DNA from 2 places in the Acidovorax sp. ST3 genome. Region 2 is predicted to be linked to the other one. Evidence: riboswitches for the same ligand, from Rfam matches in the RefSeq annotation. Region 2 holds a riboswitch; the other holds the start of a gene.
What was found. A riboswitch is a leader RNA that binds a small molecule or an ion and turns the genes downstream of it on or off. The one in region 2 is predicted to bind glycine.
Positions count from the first base shown of each region.

Region 1: linked by a shared signal. The riboswitch ahead of DNK89_RS21850 (D-amino acid dehydrogenase) and the one ahead of gcvT (glycine cleavage system aminomethyltransferase GcvT) in region 2 are both predicted to bind glycine.

Region 1 is NZ_QKVP01000007.1:132,861-136,186, forward strand. Features, by position in the region: gene DNK89_RS21845 (cytochrome c) at 1-152, shown strand, start outside; gene DNK89_RS21850 (D-amino acid dehydrogenase) at 216-1,532, opposite strand; glycine riboswitch at 1,628-1,739, opposite strand; gene DNK89_RS21855 (2-keto-4-pentenoate hydratase) at 1,970-2,752, shown strand; gene DNK89_RS21860 (YXWGXW repeat-containing protein) at 2,795-3,253, opposite strand.
Region 2 is NZ_QKVP01000001.1:720,670-723,995, reverse strand. Features, by position in the region: gene gcvH (glycine cleavage system protein GcvH) at 1-353, opposite strand, end outside; gene gcvT (glycine cleavage system aminomethyltransferase GcvT) at 434-1,576, opposite strand; glycine riboswitch at 1,625-1,756, opposite strand; glycine riboswitch at 1,770-1,875, opposite strand; gene DNK89_RS03205 (TRAP transporter large permease) at 1,881-3,158, opposite strand; gene DNK89_RS03200 (TRAP transporter small permease) at 3,244-3,326, opposite strand, start outside.

The sequences.
Region 1 (3,326 bases), on a different contig from region 2:
TGCTGGATGAGCTGAAGCCCGACGCGGGCCGCGTGTTGCGCGCGCTCAAGGCGGGCATCGGTGTAATGCCCTCGTATGCCGAGCGCATGAGCGAGAAGGACATGTTGGCCGTGGCGCAGTTTGTGGCGCACGCCACGGGCGCGGCCAAGTAGGCGCAGCCTTTCGCACCGGTTGCAGCGTGGCCTCGCTGCAACCGCCTGCAACCGCGCGCTGCCTCAGGCCGCCGTGCGCGACGGCACCAGCGCCGCCCCGGCTGCGCGCCCTTGCAGCCCCTGGAACGCAAAGTCCACCTCGGGCACGCGGCCACTCACGATGTCGGCCAGCGCCTTGCCCGAGCCGCAGGCGTGCGTCCAGCCCAGCGTGCCGTGGCCGGTGTTGAGGAACAAATTGCCCACTTTGGTCTTGCCGATCAGCGGCACGTTGCTGGGCGTGGCGGGGCGCAGGCCGCTCCAGAACTGCGCCTGGGTGGTGTCGCCGGCGCCGGGGAAGAGCTGCTCCACCCGCCGCACGATGGCCTCGCAGCGCACCTCGTTCAGGTGGCGGTCATAGCCATTCAATTCCGCCGTGCCCGCAATGCGCAGGCGGTCGCCCCGCTCGCTGGTGTAGCGCGAGAACACGAGCTTGAACTCGTCGTCCGTCAGGCTCACCTGGTGCGCCTTGGCCGCGTCCTTGACCGGCATGGTCACCGAGTAGCCTTTGGCCGGGTAGATGGGCAGCTGGATGCCCAGCGGCTGCGCCAGCAGCGGGCTGAACGAGCCCATGGCCAGTACAAACGCATCGCCGCGCACACGCTCGAAGCGGCCTTCGGCATTGGTCACTTCCACGTGGTCGATGCGGCCACCCACCTCGCGCAAGGCGGTGATGTGGTGGCCCATGCGGAACTGCACGCCCGCCGCCCCGCACAGCTTGGCCAGCTCGCGCGTGAACTGGTTGGCGTCGCCGGATTCATCTTCGGCCGTGTAGGTGGCGCCCGCGAGTTGTGGGCGGATGTGGGCCAGGGCAGGCTCGATGCGCACGGCCTCGTCGGCGCTGATGACCTGGCGCTCGCAGCCCAGCGCGCGCATCTGCTCGGCCGGGGCCAGCGCGCCGTCGAATTCTTTTGGGTTGGTATAGAAGTGCAGGATGCCTTGTGTGCGCTGGTCGTACTGGATGCCAGTGGCCGCGCGCAGCTGCTGCAGCGTGTCGCGGCTGTAGGTGCCCAGGCGCACGATCTGTTCGATGTTGTGGCGCGTGCGTGCGGGCGTGCAGTTGCGCAGGAAGGACAGGCCCCACAGCCATTGCCGCATGTCGGCGCGCAGGCGGAACAGCAGGGGTGCATCCTCTTTGCCCAGCCACTGCAGCACCTTGAGCGGCGCGCTGGGGTTGGCCCAGGGTTCGGCGTGGCTCACCGAGATCTGACCGCCGTTGGCAAAGCTGGTCTCTGCACCGGGCGCAACCTGGCGGTCGATGACGGTCACCTCGTGGCCGAGTTGCGAAAGGAAATAAGCCGAAGTCACGCCGAGCAAGCCGGCGCCCAAAACGATCACGCGCATGATTTTCAAAGCCTTTCTGGGCTCTGGCGCTAGAACAACATGCGCTGGCAGCTATGAATTCAATAGCGTGCAGCTGGCGCATGAATGCCCTGGCTGCCGCTCCCCCTGTCCTTGGTACCTGAGAGATTCACCGCCACCCACCCGGGCTGCGGCTTGCTCCTTCGGTGCGCTTCGCGTTGCGCGAGGCGGCTCTCCAGACGGCTTTGATGAATGGTGCAGTACGGGACCTGAGCGTGTATGGGAGTTTGCGCCTTCGGTGCAGCGGTGGCCTGTGCCTGCCGTGCTCTCCTGCGAGGCCGATTCTAGGGGGCAAGCCTGTGCGCCGGATCAACTCCGGCGGCTAATGGGGCGCAATCGTTGCTGATGCAGCGGGGCGGGGCCGATGGGGGAAGGTGCCGATAATCCCGCCGACCCCTTGCACCACGGAGAGTTTTGTCATGTCCCCCACCGCTTTGGACCCTGCCGCCAGCGCCGCCGTCATCACCCAGGCCCGGGAAGTGCGCACGCCCCGCCCGTTGGACTTTCCCGCAGGGCTGCGCCCGCGGGATGCCTCCGAGGCCTATGCCGTGCAAGACGCGGTGGTGCGTGCACGCGGGCACATCGCTGGCTGGAAGGTCGGGGCTGCGTCGCCCCAGGCGCAACCGGCACGCGCTGCACTCACCCGCGATTCGGTGTGGGTGGCTGCAGCGGGCGAGCCCGTGTTGCTGGCTGCATCTGGTTTTGCCGTGATGGGGGTGGAGGCGGAATGGGTCTACGAACTGGGGGCCGACCTGCCCGCCCGCGCCACCCCCTACAGCGCCGCCGAAGTGCTGGCGGCCGTGGCGTCGGTGCGGGCCGCCATCGAGGTGTGCGACACGCGCTTTGCTGCCTGGGCGCAGCAGGGCGAGTGGAGCCGCCTGGCCGACCAGGCATGCCACGGAGCGCTGATTGTGGGGACTGGCACCGACGAAGTGGCCACCGCACAGCCCCTGGCGCAAGCGGTGACTTTGTCGGTGAACGGGGCCGTGGCCGTGCAACATGCCACCTGGGGCAACCCGGCGGGCGACCCGCTGCGCCTGCTGGTGTGGCTGGCCAACGAAGGCGCGCGCAGCCTGGGTGGACTGCGCGCGGGGCACTGGGTCACCACCGGGTCATGCACCGGCACCGTGCTGGTGGCGCCGGGGGCTGAGGTGGTGGCCGACTTTCCCGGGCTGGGGCAGGCGGTGTTGCACCTGCCATAAAGGCACAGGGCCTGGCGCCCTGGCTAGCCAGCGGAGCGTCGATCAGTTGCGGCGTGGGTTGTCCGGCTGGTGGTCGCGGCGGTTGGGCACGCCGTCGCCGTCACGGTCGCGGTCATTGCGGTTGGCAATGCCGTCGCCATCGCGGTCCCAACCGCCCCGGTGCAGCTCCCAGCGCCCGTCGCGCTGCTCCCACTGGGGGGGGCGATAGCGGTAGCCTGGCCGCACCTTTTCAAAGTGGCCTGCCACCCATACATGGCGGTGGCCCCGCCAGTCCCAGTAGCCAGGCACCCACACCTGTCCCTTGCGGGCGTGTGGAACGGCTTCGCGGCGGGGTGGCGGGGGTGCCGGAATGACGATGCCCTGCTGCGGGCCCGACTGCACGATGACAGTGGCTTGCGTGGCGGCCTGTGCCGGTGTGATGGCCCCTGTCAGCGCCGTCAGCGTTGTCACGGACAGGGCCGCTGCGGTGAAGGTGTTGCGCAAGAAAGTGGCGTGGGTCATGGTGAACTCCTTGTCGTGTCTGGCCGACCGCAGGCACTGCCTGCGTCGGGCCGGGTGTTGCGTCTGTGGCCTC
Region 2 (3,326 bases):
GTGTAGGTAGCTTCGTCCAGCAGGGCGTCGAGTTGGCTCGCGTCGGCCAGCTTGACCTTGAAGAACCAGCCAGCGCCCAGCGGGTCGCTGTTGGCAAGGGATGGGTCGGCACGCAGGGCTTCGTTCACTTCGACCACTTCGCCAGAGACGGGCATGTACACATCGGCGGCGGCCTTCACGGACTCGACCACACCTGCCACTTCGCCCTGGGCAAAGCTCTTGCCCACTTCGGGCAGGTCTACAAACACCACGTCGCCCAGAGCGTCCTGCGCGTGGACGGTGATGCCCACCACCGAAGCGTTAGCGTCAGCGGCATTGATCCACTCGTGGTCTTTGGAGAATTTGATCGTCATGGGAAGCTCCTCAAGCAAAGGAAAAAAGTAAAGGAATCTGCAATGTAAGCGGGCGCAGCTTGTGCGCTTCGCTGATGAAATCAGCCGCGGTAGTAATTGGCCGGCACAAACGGCATGGCGCGCACTTCCATGGGCACCGCCTTGCCGCGCACGATGGCGTTGACACGGGTGCCGATGGCGGCAAAAGCTGGCGTGACGTAGCCCATGGCCACGGGTTCATTCACCGTGGGGCCCAGCAGGCCACTGGTAACTTCGCCGATCTTTTGGCCGTCCGTGCTCTGCAGTTCGGTGTGCTCGCGCACCGGCACACGTTCCAGCGCGACCAGGCCCACACGCTTGCGGGGCAGGCTGGCAGGGTTGTCGATCTGTGCGAGCACCTTGTCGGCACCGCGGAAGCCGCCTGCACGCGCGCCACCGGTGCGGCGCACCTTCTGGATGGCCCAGTTCAGCGCGGCTTCGGGGGGCGTGGTGGTGGTGTCGATGTCGTTGCCGTAAAGGCACAGGCCCGCTTCGAGGCGCAGCGAGTTGCGGGCACCCAGGCCGATGGGCTTGACTTCAGGCTGGGCCAGCAGGGCGCGGGCCAGGGTGTCGGCCTGCGCGGCGGGTACGGAGATTTCAAAGCCGTCTTCGCCGGTGTAGCCGCTGCGGGTCACAAAGCAGTCGCAGCCCGCGATGCTGAACGCGCCACCGGTCATGAACACCAGCTTTTCGACACCGGGCGCCAGGCGGGCGAGGGCGGTGACGGCCTGTGGGCCCTGCAGAGCGAGCAGGGCGTGGTCGGGCATGGGCACCACCTTACAGCGCTGGCCGATGCGGGCCTGGATATGGGCAATGTCGCCCACCTTGCAGGCCCCGTTGACGATGACAAACAGGGTGGGTTCACCATCCACCACGCCCTGGTTGAAGAACATCAGGTCGTCCATGATCGTGCCTTCGTCGGTCAGCAGCAGACCGTAGCGCTGCTTGCCCATGGGCAGGTCGATCACATCCACGGGCATCAGGGTTTCAAACGCTGCGGCAGCATCGGCGCCGATGAGCTTGAGCTGGCCCATGTGTGACACGTCGAACAGGCCGGCGGCGGTGCGGGTGTGCACATGCTCGGCCATCAGGCCAGCGGGGTATTGCACGGGCATGGAATAGCCTGCAAAAGGCACCATGCGAGCGCCCAACTCGATGTGCAGGGCGTTCAGGGGCGTGGTGAGCAGGGGGGCGGTGGCTGACATGGCGGACTCCGGGGCAAATGGGGGCCGCGACCACGGCGTGGTCACGGGATTTGCCCTGCTGTCCGCTTTACCTGAGAGATTCACCGCAGCGCCTTGGCTGGCCGTGCGGTTTGCTCCTTCGGTGGATGGCCTGCACACAGTTTCTTTTCTGTGGGGCCACCTCTCTCCAGCAAGGGAACGCCCGCATCGCTGCGGGCGGTTGCCAGTCCTTTTGCCTGAGCGTTCGGCTGCTGCCTGCGCCTTCGGCGGTGCTGCGCGTCTTATGGACAAGACGGAGCACTCTCTCCTGACCGAGCAATTCTAACTACTTTGCGTAGACCAGATCCCGAAGTGCCAACGAGATCGATGGCACGTAGGTGATGATCATCAGGCACACCAGAATCACGCCGACGAACGGCAGCAGGTGCTTGATAATCCGGTCCAGCGAGATTCTGGCCACCGTGCAGGCTGCGAACAGGTTCACTCCGAACGGGGGCGTGATCATGCCCAGGGCCAGGTTCACCACCATGATGAGGCCGAAGTGCACAGGGTCGATACCGAAGTGCATGGCCACAGGCGCGAGGATGGGGGCCAGCACGATGATCGCCGCGCTGGTCTCGATGAACATGCCGATCACGAACAGTGCCGCGTTCACGCCCAGCAGGAAGAGGGCTGGGGACTGCAGCACCGCCTCCAGCCATCGGCCGATGGCATCGGGCACGCCCGCGCGTGTAATGAGGAATGCAAACAAGCCGGCGTTGGCAATGATGAACATGATCACCGCCGACGAGATGGCCGACTTGCGCAGGATGGCGAACAGGTCCTTGAGCTTGATCTCGCGGTAGATGACGATGCCCACCACCAACGCGTAGAACACGGCCACGGCCGATGCCTCGGTGGGGGTGAACACACCGCCATAGATGCCGCCCAGGATGATGACGGGCATCAGCAGCGCCCAGCCCGCCTGCAGCGTGGCCTTGCCAAAGGGCATGCGGCCATCGCCATCGTTTTTGCCCCAGCCCTTGTACTTGCAGTACGCCCATACGAAGAGCATCAGTGCACCGCTGATCAGCAGGCCCGGGCCAAAGCCAGCGATGAACAGCTCACCAATCGACACCTCGGCGCTCACGCCGTAAAGGATCATCGGGATGGAGGGAGGGATGATCACGCCCAGCTCGGCACTGGTGGCCTGCAGCGCGGCGGCGTAGCTGGTGGGGTAGCCATGCTTGATCAGCGCAGGAATCAGGATGGCGCCAATTGCAAACGTGGTGGCGACCGACGAGCCCGACACGGCCGCAAAGATCATGCAGGTCAGCACACAGGTCATGGGCAGGCCACCCTGCACGCCGCCGACGATGCTCTTGGCAAACTCCACCAGACGGCGCGAGATGCCTCCGGTCTCCATCAGGTTGCCCGCGAGGATGAAGAAGGGGATGGCTGCGAGGGGAAACTTGTTGATGGCCCCGAACATCTCCTTGACGGAGATGAGCATGTTCGCGTTGGAGGCCTGGATGCCCAAGATGGACGCCAAACCGATGGACACGGCCACCGAGACGGTGAGTGCAAAGCACAGCACCATCGTTGAAATCATGACCAAACTCATAGTTGGACCCCCACGCTCGGCATTGCATGTCCTCGCTGCCCCCCAAGGGGGCCGTTCACTGGCTTGAGGCGGCTCGGCGCGGCGTTCATTGAGCAGTCTCCAGTTCCATGCGCAGGGGATCAATGAGGTTGCCAATGATGCCGACGATGCAAAAAAGCCCCCCCACCG